Regions from separate parts of the Streptomyces sp. NPDC102258 genome, predicted to be linked through region 1. Evidence: riboswitches for the same ligand, from Rfam matches in the RefSeq annotation. Region 1 holds a riboswitch; the other holds the start of a gene.

Evidence for each region. A riboswitch is a leader RNA that binds a small molecule or an ion and turns the genes downstream of it on or off. The one in region 1 is predicted to bind ZMP and ZTP.
Region 2: another riboswitch for ZMP and ZTP. It lies ahead of ACZ6ZT_RS23605 (serine hydroxymethyltransferase); the one in region 1 lies ahead of ACZ6ZT_RS24195 (bifunctional 5,10-methylenetetrahydrofolate dehydrogenase/5,10-methenyltetrahydrofolate cyclohydrolase).

What each region holds. Positions count from the first base shown of each region.
Region 1 covers NZ_JBVJLO010000015.1:125,958-131,777, reverse strand. Annotated here, with positions in the region: gene ACZ6ZT_RS24200 (methyltransferase domain-containing protein) at 146-907, opposite strand; ZMP/ZTP riboswitch at 965-1,064, shown strand; gene ACZ6ZT_RS24195 (bifunctional 5,10-methylenetetrahydrofolate dehydrogenase/5,10-methenyltetrahydrofolate cyclohydrolase) at 1,160-2,041, shown strand; gene ACZ6ZT_RS24190 (MAB_1171c family putative transporter) at 2,093-3,265, opposite strand; gene ACZ6ZT_RS24185 (NAD(P)/FAD-dependent oxidoreductase) at 3,262-4,749, opposite strand; gene ACZ6ZT_RS24180 (hypothetical protein) at 4,943-5,719, opposite strand.
Region 2 covers NZ_JBVJLO010000014.1:193,833-199,652, forward strand. Annotated here, with positions in the region: gene ACZ6ZT_RS23595 (2'-5' RNA ligase family protein) at 140-724, opposite strand; gene trpS (tryptophan--tRNA ligase) at 808-1,821, opposite strand; gene ACZ6ZT_RS23605 (serine hydroxymethyltransferase) at 1,979-3,247, opposite strand; ZMP/ZTP riboswitch at 3,283-3,376, opposite strand; gene rocD (ornithine--oxo-acid transaminase) at 3,504-4,706, shown strand; gene ACZ6ZT_RS23615 (glutathionylspermidine synthase family protein) at 4,739-5,820, opposite strand, start outside.

The DNA.
Region 1 (5,820 bases):
CGCGCGAGGACACCTGTCGGTTCATCGCATGCCCGAGTCGATTCGTTACGCGCTGAATTGAGTGACCTGCGCCACGCTGTGGCCGCGCAACCGATCCCACGCGGATCCGTCCGCCCCGGATCCGCGCCTTCCGCAGGTCCCGACGTCAGCCCTTTTTGCGGGCTTCGATCAAGAACCGGGCGGTGTGCGCGACGAACGGGCCTTCGCGCTCGATCCGTTCGTGGAGCTCGCGCAGCCGGTCCCGGTACTGCCCGACCGTGAAGCCGGGCACCATCCAGATCACCTTCCGGAGAAAGTAGATCACGGCTCCGATGTCATGGAATTCCGTCCGCAGCCGCTCGGAGCGCAGATCGACGACTTCCAGGCCCGCCTTCGTGGCGTCGGCGACCGCGTCGTCGGGGTGCCGGCCGCGCCGCACCTCCTCGGGCTGCGGGCCGAGGAAGTACTCGACGAGCTCGAACACGCTCGCCGGACCGACCTGCTGCGAGAGGTACGTGCCGCCCGGTGTCAGCACCCGGGCGATCTCCTCCCACCAGATGGTCACCGGGTGCCGGCTGGCGACCAGCTCGAAGGCCTCGTCGCCGAAGGGCAGCGGCGGTTCGTCGGCGTCCGCGACCACCACCGCGCCCAGCGGGTGCAGCAGCCGCGTCGCCTTCCCGATGTTCGGCGGCCAGGACTCGGTGGCGGCGGTCAGCGGCGGCAGGGGACCGGCGCCGGCGAGCACCTCGCCGCCGCCGGTCTGGATGTCCAGGGCGGAGCGGACCCGGGCCAGGCGCTCGCCCAGCAGCCGCTGGTACCCCCAGGAGGGCCGCTGTTCGGTGGCCCGGCCGTCGAGCCAGGAGAAGTCCCAGCCGTCCACGGAGACGGAATCGGCCTCCGCGACGAGATGGTCGAAAGTGCGCGTCATGTCCCGATCGTCCCAGGTCGAGGCTCCGGCAACCACCGGATACCTCGACTAGACTGTGCGACGGGCCGTGACTGGCGTTCGGGTGGATCACCACCGGGGAGCGGCCCGGCGTACGGCCACCTCCGTACGTCGACTGCCGCGCGCCTGGGCGACACGCGATCCACGTTCCGCGATCCACATCCCGTGATCGATGTCCGTGATCGGCGTCACACGTTCCGCGTTCCGCGCCCGCAGCGACGTCCAGGAGACCCCATGACGACCGCCACCGCCCGCCTGATGGACGGCACCGCCCTCGCCCGCCGCATCTCCGAGCAGACCGCCGCCCTCGCGGCGAAGATCACCGGGCGCACCGGCACCGCGCCCTGCCTCGCCACCGTCCTCGTCGGCGAGGACCCCGCCTCCGTCACCTACGTACGGATGAAGCAGAACCGTTGCGCCAAGGCCGGGATCACCTCCCGCCACGTGGAGCTGGCCGCCTCCACGACCACCGAGGAGCTCGTCGCCGCGCTCACGGCCCTCTCCGAGGACCCGGAGATCAGCGGCATCCTGCTCCAGCACCCCGTCCCGCACCACATCGACGAGCGCGCCGCCTTCGAGGCCATCGCGCCGGGCAAGGACGTCGACGGGGTGACCATGCACTCCTTCGCCGCCATGGGCTTCGGCCTGCCCGGCTTCGTCTCCTGCACCCCCGACGGCATCATGCGGCTGCTGGAGGCGTACGACGTCGACCTCACCGGCAAGCACGCCGTCGTCGTCGGCCGCAGCGCGATCCTCGGCAAGCCCGCCGGCATGCTGCTGCTGGAGCGCAACGCCACGGTCACCTACTGTCACTCCCGCACCGTGGACCTGCCCTCGATCGTCCGCCAGGCCGACGTGCTGGTCGCCGCCGTCGGCAAGGCCGAGTTCATCCGGGGCGAGGACATCAAGCCCGGCGCGGTCGTCCTGGACGCCGGTTACAACGAGGGCAACGTCGGCGACGTCCACTTCGAGTCGGCCGCCGCCCGTGCCTCCCTGATCACCCCGGTGCCCGGCGGAGTCGGCCCGATGACCATCGCCGTCCTGCTGGAGCAGACCGTCCGGGCCGCCGCCGCACAGGCCGGCCTGGACCTCGCGGAGCTCCTCGCGGACCACTGACCGCGCGCGCCCGGGCCGGGGGCCCCGCGCCGGCTCCGGCCGGGCGGGGTCTCAGCGGCCGGCCGCCGCCACGATGGGGGAGGTCCGCAAGGCCCGGGCGAGGGCGGCCAGCGGCGGCCCGTCCAGGCGGTGCCCGGCGTCCTCCCCGGCAGGCCGGGACGGGGGCCGCACCGTGCCCGCGCGGTCCGCGGCCTCCCGGCTCCGGCAGGCCGCGGCGAGCATGGCGGCGTCCGCCACCACCGAGGCGGCCGCCCCGTCCAGCCCCTGGCCGCGCGCGGCCTCGTACGCCGCCTCCCGGACTGCGGGGTCGAACCAGCCGGCCAGGGCCAGCAGCCCGTCGTCGATCACCGACTCGCGGTGGACCAGCCGGATCCCGAGCGGGGACCACCAGGCCAGCGGCACCGTCGTCACGCTGCGGGACGCGAAGGGGCGCAGCGCGCTCCACAGCGGGCGCAGCAGGCGGTACTGGCGCAGGTCCCGCCAGAACGCCGAGCCGCCGGCCAGCGGCACGAGGAAGCCCGCGCCGACCATCAGGGCGGAGGCGGAGGCCAGCGGCGGCGCCACGTCCGTGGACAGCGCCACCCAGTCGCGGCCGCACCAGCGGCCCGCCACCGCAGCCCACTTGGCGGCGAGGCAGGCCAGGTCCAGCAGCCCGCCCAGCACGATCAGCGCCAGCCCGCCGCGCAGCGGCCGCAGCGAACGGCCCGCCCGCCGCAGCCACTTCGCGCACAGCACGGTCAGGGCCGAGGTGCCCGCCGTGTGCGCCGCGAGATAGCAGACGATCATCTCCCGGATCCAGGGCGTCGTCGCGTAGTACGTGTCCAGGTCCCGCAGCCGCTCCACCGGCGCGTCCCCGATCACGAACAGGACGACGATGGCCGCGGCCGCCGCGCCGAAGACGCCCACCGTCAGCCGGGTGGCCCGCCGCACGGCCTCGGGCGGACCGCCGCGCCACTGCAGGACCAGCACCACGCAGACCCCGGAGAACAGCGTGAGCAGGCAGAACACCAGCGGCGCGGAGAAGTTGACCACCCCGGTCGCCCGGTTGACCGCCGCGATCGTCGGCGGTGAGGCCAGGAAGGTGATCGGAGCGCCGAGGACGAGCAGCGCGCACGCGGCCCGGTTCAGCGGCCGGTTCCAGTCCCGGAGCAGGGCCGGCGCCTTGACCAGCAGCGCCAGGACCATGAGGGACCCCGGCAGGCAGTCCAGGAACCTGCCGCTCACCGGGCCTGTCCGACGGGATCGGCGGGGTCGGCCGGGCCGACGGGGTCGGCGGGACCGGCCGGGCCGGCCGGGTCCACCGCGCCGGCCGGCGCGTCCAGGCCGGCGACCGCGCGTTCGGCCGCGGTGAGCGGCGGCGCCTTCAGGGCGCCCCGGTCCGAGGCGCGCAGGACGTGCCAGACCACCGACGGGCGCAGCCAGTCGGTGGGCGCACCGCTCATGGTGATCACCTTGAACAGCGCGGCGGTGAGCACCTCGTCCGTGGTGGCCCCGGTCATCAGCCGGTCTACGTACGCGTTGAGCAGACCGCTCCCCGCCTTCGGCTTCATCCCGGTCGCCCCCGGGTACAGGATGTCCTGCGAGGTGGCCAGCTCCCAGGCGGTGGCCACCTGCGGCACCAGCGCGCGCTGCGCCTCGCGGCCGATGCCGGGATGGGCGAGCCCCTTCTCCCGGAGCAGCGCCCGTACGGCCAGCAGCCCCTGGGCGGCGACCGTCATCCCCTGCCCGTACAGCGGATTGAAGGTGGCGACCGAGTCGCCGACGGCGAAGAAGCCGTCGGGCAGCGCCGCCTTCTCGAAGTAGATCCGGCGGTTGGCGGTGCCCGGGGTGACGGCGACGTCCGTCAGGGGCTTCCTGCCCTCCAGGAGCTCACCGACGATCGGGTCCCGCATGCCCTTGGCGAAGGGGATGAACCGCTCGGGGTCGCCGGTCGGCTGCCCGCCCCGGGTGCCGGAGAGGGTGGCCTGCCAGCGGCCGTCCTCGATCGGCACGATCGTGGCCGTCTGCCCCGGTACGGGCACCCGCGGGTCGGACTGCACGTTGACGATGGGGAAACCCGCCTCGTGCGCCCCGGCCGGGGCCTCGAAGATCCGGGTCGCGTAGACGAGGCCGGAGTCGACCCCGGCCTGCCGGATGCCGTCCACGCCCAGCGCCCCGAGCCAGGCCGTCGCCCGCGAGCCGCGCCCGCTCGCGTCGACCACGAGGTCGGCCGCCACCAGCCGTCCCCGCTCCTCGGGCGTGTCGACGCGGACCCCGGTGACCCGGGCCGCCGTGCCCTCCAGGCCCTGGACCCGGCTGCGCTGGAGCGTGCCGACCCCCGGGAGGCCGGTGACCCGGGCGCGGAGCACCGAGTCGAGCAGATCGCGGCTGCACGAGATGTTGAACTGCTTCTCCGCGCAGCGCGGGATCCAGCCCTGGGCGGTCATGGTGACCAGGTCGGTGGGCAGGCTGCGGCGCAGGGCGCCCGCGGCCGTCAGCTCGTCGAGGATGCCGGGCAGGACCGCCTCCATGGCCCGGGCGCCGCCCGACCACAGCAGGTGGGTGTGCCGGCCCTGCGGCAGGCCGCGGCGCGGGGCCGGCCCCTCGGGCAGCAGGTCCGCGTCGATGACGGTGACCGTCGCGTGCTCGGCCAGCACGGCGGCGGCGAGGAGCCCGGTCAGACTGCCGCCGATGACGACGGCGTGGCGGCGCGGGGAGGACTGGTTCATCGTGTCGTGCTCTCTGTCAGGGGCCGTGCCCGGAGGCAGCGGCCGCGCGGGGACGCGGGGACGCGTTGACGCGGGTCAGGCGGTTCCTCGGCGGGACGGGGTCGCTCCGCTCGGCGGGGGTACGTGGCGGGACGGGGATCATGTGGCGGGCCGGGAGCCACCCGGTGAGGCGGGCGGCACGGCCCTACGGGGATCACCCGGCGGGGGACGGACCACCCCAGGCAGCCGGGCCGCCGACGGGAGCCCGGCCGCCCGCAGGGGACGGGCCGTCTGCGGCAGGCGGGCCGCCGGCCGGGGCGGGGCCGCCGGCGGGGGACCGGCCGTTCGCGGCAGCCGGGCCGCCCCCGGCAGCCGGGGCGCCCCCGGCGGACGGGCTGCCCGGTGGGCGTGGGGGGCCGGGGTGACACGTGCTGCCCCAGCCGAGCGAGGTGTTGATGCGCTCGATCGCCCCGGGGAACCGCTCCTCCCGGGGCGCCGGCAGATAGGGCCGGAGCAGCTTGCCCAGGTGCAGGCCGAAGGTCTCGGCCCGGACCTCCACCGGATCCCCCTGGTCGGCCCGGGCGGCCACCTGCCGGACCACCGCGTCGAGCCCGCCCTCGCGGGCCAGCAGATCGGCGAGGGCGGCGTGGCGTGCCGTCAGCCGGGCCGCCACCGCCCTGCCCGGTCCGAGCTCGTAGCCGATGCCCTCGTCCACGTGCCACAGCTCGTGGCAGGCGATGACGAGCTGGTGCTCCGGCCGGGTGCGCTCCTCGACGACCACCAGGTCCCGGTCCTCCAGCTCCAGCCACAGCCCACTGGCCGACTCCGGCGGGAAGGAGGTGAAGTGGAAGTCCACCGGCCGGCCGCCGCGCCGCCGCTCGAACGCGGCGCAGAGGGCGCCGAGGATCCCGGCGACGTCACAGGGCGGCACGATCCGTGCCTCGGCCAGCAGTTCGGCGCCGAGCCGGCGCATGGCCCGGGTGGTCCTCATGACGCCGTCCCGCCGACGGGGCTGTGGGCCACGGTGGGTTCGGGTCGGGCGGCGGCTCGCACCGGGTCATTCTCCGTTTGTCGACAAGGCGTTCGAGTGAG
Region 2 (5,820 bases), on a different contig from region 1:
ATAGCCGGGATTACCGGTTGCCGGGACTACGGTCGTCGTTTGTGACTTTTTCCGATGCGCGCCCCGCGGACCGCCCGTTCCACACCCTGGTCCTGCGCGGGCTCCGGTTCCGTGCCGTCCGGGCCCTGCGGCCGCTGCGTCAGGAGCGGCGGGCCGCCGTACCCGCGGCCGGCGGGGACTGTGCGGGGACGCCGGCCGCGCCGGTGCCGAAGGGGTACTCGCGCAGCTTGCGCCAGACGCCGTCCGAGCCCTGCTCGTAGAGCGCGAAGCCCTCGCACAGCCAGGCGGCGGCGTACTCCGCGAGCTCGGCGTAGGCCCGGTCCATCGCCTCCTCGGAGATCCCGTGGGCGACCGTGACGTGCGGGTGGTACGGGAACGCCAGCTCGCGGTCGAGCGGTCCCTCGGGGTCGCGGACCCGCCCCTGGAGGCGGGTGCAGTCCGGGGCGCCCTCGACGAGCTGGACGAAGACGACCGGCGAGAGGGGCCGGAAGGTTCCCGTCCCCGCCAGCCGCATCGGGAAGGAGCGGAAGGCCCCGGCGACCTCGGCCAGGTGGGCGCGGATCCCGGGCAGCCGGTCCGCCTCCACCTCGGTGGGCGGTACGAGGGTGACGTGCGTGGGGATGCCGTGCGCGGCGGCGTCCCCGAAGCCGGCGCGCAGCCCCTGGAGCTGGCTGCCGTACGGCTCCGGGACCGCGATCGAAACGCCGAGCGTTACGGTCCCCACGTGTCTCTCCTCCGTCTGGGTGGCGGGTGCTGCCGCATCAGTGTGGCGCCGGCACCCCCTCGGCCGCCAGGGGCCTTTGTCCGTCAGTGCTTGGCGGGCAGGAAGCCGAGGTGGTCGTAGGCCTGGGCCAGGGTCTCGGCGGCGACGGCCCGGGCCTTCTCCGCGCCCTTGGCCAGCAGGGAGTCCAGGGTCTCCGGGTCGTCCAGGTACTCCTGGGTGCGCTGCTTGAAGGGTGTGACGAAGTCGACCATCACGCCGGCCAGGTCGGTCTTGAGCGCGCCGTAGCCCTTGCCCTCGTACTTCGCCTCCAGCGCGGGGACGCTCTCGCCCGTGAGGGTGGAGTAGATCGTGAGCAGGTTGCTGACGCCGGGCTTGTGCTCGGTGTCGAAGCGGACCTCGGCCTCGGTGTCGGTGACCGCGCTCTTGATCTTCTTCTCGGTGACCTTGGGCTCGTCGAGGAGGTTGATCAGGCCCTTGGGGGAGGACGCGGACTTCGACATCTTGATCGTCGGGTCCTGGAGGTCGTAGATCTTCGCGACCTCCTTGACGATGTGCGCGGCCGGCAGGGTGAAGGTCTGGCCGAAGCGCTGGTTGAAGCGCTCCGCGAGGTCGCGGGTCAGCTCGATGTGCTGGCGCTGGTCCTCGCCGACCGGGACGGCGTTCGCCTGGTAGAGGAGGATGTCCGCGACCTGGAGGATCGGGTACGTGAACAGGCCGACGGTGGCGTTGTTGGCGCCCGACTTCGCGGACTTGTCCTTGAACTGGGTCATCCGGCTGGCCTCGCCGAAGCCGGTGATGCAGTTCATGACCCAGCCGAGCTGGGCGTGCTCCGGCACGTGGCTCTGGATGAAGAGCGTGCACCGCTCGGGGTCCAGGCCGGCCGCGAGGAGCTGCGCCGCGGAGAGGCGGGTGTTCGCGCGCAGGTCCTTGGGATCCTGCGGCATGGTGATCGCGTGCAGGTCGACCACCATGTAGAAGGCGTCGTGCGTCTCCTGCAGGGCGACGTACTGGCGGATGGCTCCGAGGTAGTTCCCGAGGTGGAACGAGCCGGAGGTGGGCTGGATGCCGGAGAGCGCGCGAGGACGATCAGAAGCCATGGCCCCATTCTCTCAGGTGCCGGGGCGGGCCCGTGCCCGCCGCCGGCCGGAATGTCCGGGGCCGGCCCCGCCCCCCGCCCGGGCCCCGCAGGGGTACCGGGCGGTAGCGGGGCGGCCGGAACCCCCGGGTTCCCCGGGTTTCCCCGGGCTCCCCGGGTTACAGCGGCAGCCCCGGGGCCGGGAAGGCGGCCATCAGCTCGGCGACCTCGGCGCGGACCGCGGTGAGGGCCGTCTCGTCGCCCTTCGCCGCCGCGTCCACCGCCCGGGAGATCCACTCCGCGACGGCCGGCATGTGCGCGACGCCGAGCCCGCGGGAGGTGAGCGACGGGGTGCCGATGCGGATGCCGGACGGGTCGAAGGGCTTGCGCGGGTCGAAGGGCACCGTGTTGTAGTTCACGACGATCCCCGCCCGGTCCAGGGCCTTCGCCGCGATCTTCCCCGGCACCCCGCGCGAGGTGAGGTCGATCAGGATCAGGTGGTTGTCGGTGCCGCCCGACACCAGGTCGAAGCCCCGCTCCAGCAGCGCTGCGGCCAGCGCCTTCGCGTTGGCGACGACCGCGTGCGCGTACGCCGTGAACGCCGGCTGCGCCGCCTCGTGCAGCGCGACCGCGATCCCGGCCGTCGTCTGGTTGTGGGGGCCGCCCTGGAGGCCGGGGAAGACCGCCTTGTCGAGGGCCTTCGCGTGCTCCTCGCGGCACATCAGCATCGCGCCGCGCGGCCCGCGCAGGGTCTTGTGGGTCGTCGTCGAGACCACGTCGACGTGGCCCACCGGGGACGGGTGGGCGCCGCCCGCGATCAGGCCCGCGATGTGGGCGACGTCCGCGACGAGGACCGCGCCGGCCTCCTCGGCGATCGAGGCGAAGGCGGCGAAGTCGATGGTGCGCGGCAGGGCCGTACCACCACAGAAGATGATCTTCGGGCGCTCGGCGAGGGCCAGCTCGCGCACCGCGTCGTAGTCGACGCGGCCGTCCTCGGGCCGCACCCCGTACTGCACGCCCCGGAACCAGGAGCCGGTCGCCGAGACGCCCCAGCCGTGGGTGAGGTGCCCGCCCATCGGCAGGGCCATGCCCATCACCGTGTCGCCGGGCTTCGCGAAGGCGAGGTAGACGGCCAGGTTGGCCGGGGAGCCGGAGTACGGCTGGACGTTCGCGTGGTCCACCCCGAACAGGCCCTTGGCCCGCTCGACCGCGAGGGCCTCGACGCGGTCGATGTTCTGCTGGCCCTCGTAGTAGCGGCGGCCCGGGTAGCCCTCGCTGTACTTGTTCTGCAGCACCGTGCCGGAGGCCTCCAGCACGGCGGCGGACACGTAGTTCTCACTGGGGATCAGCCGCAGCGTCCGCGCCTGGAGGTCCTCCTCGGCGGCGACGAAGGAGGCCAGTTCGGGATCGGTGGCCAGCAGGGCGGGGTGACGGTGGTGTGCGCTCATGGCGGTTCCTCCGGGGTCGATGTCGTCTCTCGTCCCCGCGAGGCCCAGGCGAGCGGCCCTGTGTGCGGTCGTCGTGCGCGCGCGGCTTCCCCGGAGTTCGTTCTCCGTGCGCCAGTCGCCGTGCGTACCGCCCACCCTAGCGGGCCCGCGCCGCTCCGGAGGGCGCGCCGGTGGAAAGGTTTCTCCGTCCCGGTTCCGAGCGACGATAGAAAGGACGCCATCCACGTCACCGGCCAGACGGACGATCGGAGACCCCGTGTCGACAACTGCTGATGCCATCCGCGCAGGCGACGAGCACAGCGCGCACACCTACCACCCCCTGCCCGTCGTCGTGCGTACGGCGGAGGGCGCGTGGATGACCGACGTGGAGGGCCGCCGCTATCTCGACATGCTCGCCGGGTACTCGGCGCTCAACTTCGGCCACGGCAACCGCCGTCTGCTCGACGCCGCCCACGAGCAGCTGGAACGCGTCACCCTCACCTCCCGCGCCTTCCACCACGACCGCTTCGCCGACTTCTGCGCCCAGCTCGCCGAGCTGTGCGGCAAGGAGATGGTGCTGCCCATGAACACCGGCGCGGAGGCCGTCGAGACGGCGGTCAAGACGGCCCGCAAGTGGGGCTACGAGGTCAAGGGCGTGCCGGACGGGCACGCGAAGATCGTGGTCGCCGCCGACAACTTCCACGGCCGCACCACCACCATCGTGTCCTTCTCCACGGACCACGACGCCCGCGACCACTTCGGTCCCTACACGCCCGGCTTCGAGATCGTCCCGTACGGGGACCTCACCGCGCTCTCGCACGCCGTCACCGAGAACACCGTGGCCGTCCTGCTGGAGCCGGTCCAGGGCGAGGCCGGGGTCCTGGTGCCGCCCGCCGGCTACCTGGCGGGCGTACGGGAACTGACGCGCGAGCGGAACGTGCTCTTCATCGCGGACGAGATCCAGTCGGGCCTCGGCCGCACCGGCGCCACCTTCGCCTGCGACCACGAGGGGGTCGTCCCCGACGTGTACGTGCTGGGCAAGGCCCTGGGCGGCGGGGTCGTCCCCGTCTCCGCCGTGGTCGCCGACCGGGACGTGCTCGGGGTGTTCCGGCCGGGCGAGCACGGATCCACCTTCGGCGGCAACCCGCTGGCCTGCGCCGTCGCCCTGGAGGTCATCGCGATGCTGCGCACGGGCGAGTACCAGCAGCGCGCCGCCGAGCTCGGCGACCACCTGCACCGGGAACTGAACCTGATGGTCGGCGGCGGCGCGGTGACCGCCGTACGCGGGCGCGGGCTGTGGGCGGGCGTCGACATCGACCCGTCCCGGGGCACGGGCCGGGAGATCTCCGAGAAGCTGATGGAGCTCGGGGTGCTGGTGAAGGACACCCACGGGTCGACCATCCGCATCGCCCCGCCGCTGGTGATCAGCAAGGAGGACCTGGACTGGGGCCTGGACCGGCTGCGGCAGGTGCTGGCGTAGCGCACGGGGCGGGGGGCGGGGGGCCAGGGGCTCTAGAGGATGACGTGGGGCAGGAAGCGGGCGTACTCGTCCGTGACCGGCCCCGCCGATTCCCTGATGCCCAGCCCCGCCGCCTCCTCCTCGACCACCCACGCGCCGAGCACGACGCGGTTGCCGTCGAAGTCGGGCAGCGGGGCGAGCGCCTGGAAGACGTACGTCTCCCCCTCGGCCGGGACGAAGGGGCCGTCGTCCCCGTCCGGCCCGTGGAGGGTGACCCCGGCGCCCTCGCGGCCCAGCAGCGGCTTGGCCGCGTAACCGCGCGAACCGGGCTCGGCGAGTTCGCGCGGGCCGTCGAGGTAGGCGGGCAGCAGGTTCGGGTGCTCGGGGAAGAGCTCCCACAGGATCGCCAGCAGCGCCTTGTTGGCCAGCAGCATCTTCCACAGCGGCTCGATCCACACCGTGCTGCCGGAGCCGCCGCCGTGGTCGTAGGTGCCGAGGACCTGCGGGCCGAAGGCGTCCTCGGCGAGCCACTCCCAGGGGTAGAGCTTGAAACAGGCCCGGATGAAGCGGAGCTTCTCGTCCACGAACCGGCCCGAGAGGCTGTCCCAGCCGATCTGCTCCACGGACAGGGCGTGCGTGTCCAGGCCGGCCTGTTCGGCGGTCTCCTGGAGGTAGGCCACCGTCATCAGGTCCTCGCCGAGCTCGTCGGTCTCGGAGTGCGCGAAGTGCAGCGGGCCGGGGGGCAGCAGTTCCGCCTGCCGGCGCCAGGCCTCCACGAGCCGCTCGTGCAGGGAGTTCCACTGGTCGGCGCCGGGGAAGCGCTCCTCCATCCAGAACCACTGCGGACTGGCCGCCTCCACCAGGGAGGTGGGGGTGTCGGCGTTGTACTCCAGCAGTTTGGCCGGGCCGTCACCGTCGTAGCGCAGGTCGAAACGGCCGTAGAGGGAGGGCTGTTCGGCGCGCCGGTGCCAGGACTCGGCGATCAGCGCGGCCAGCTTCGGGTCGGTGATGCCGAGGTCGGCGAAGCGGTCGTGCTCGACGATGTGGGCCGCCGCGGCCAGGCACATGGCGTGCAGCTCCTCGACGACGCCCTCCAGCGCCTCGACCTCCGGGAGGGTGAAGGAGTAGTACGCGC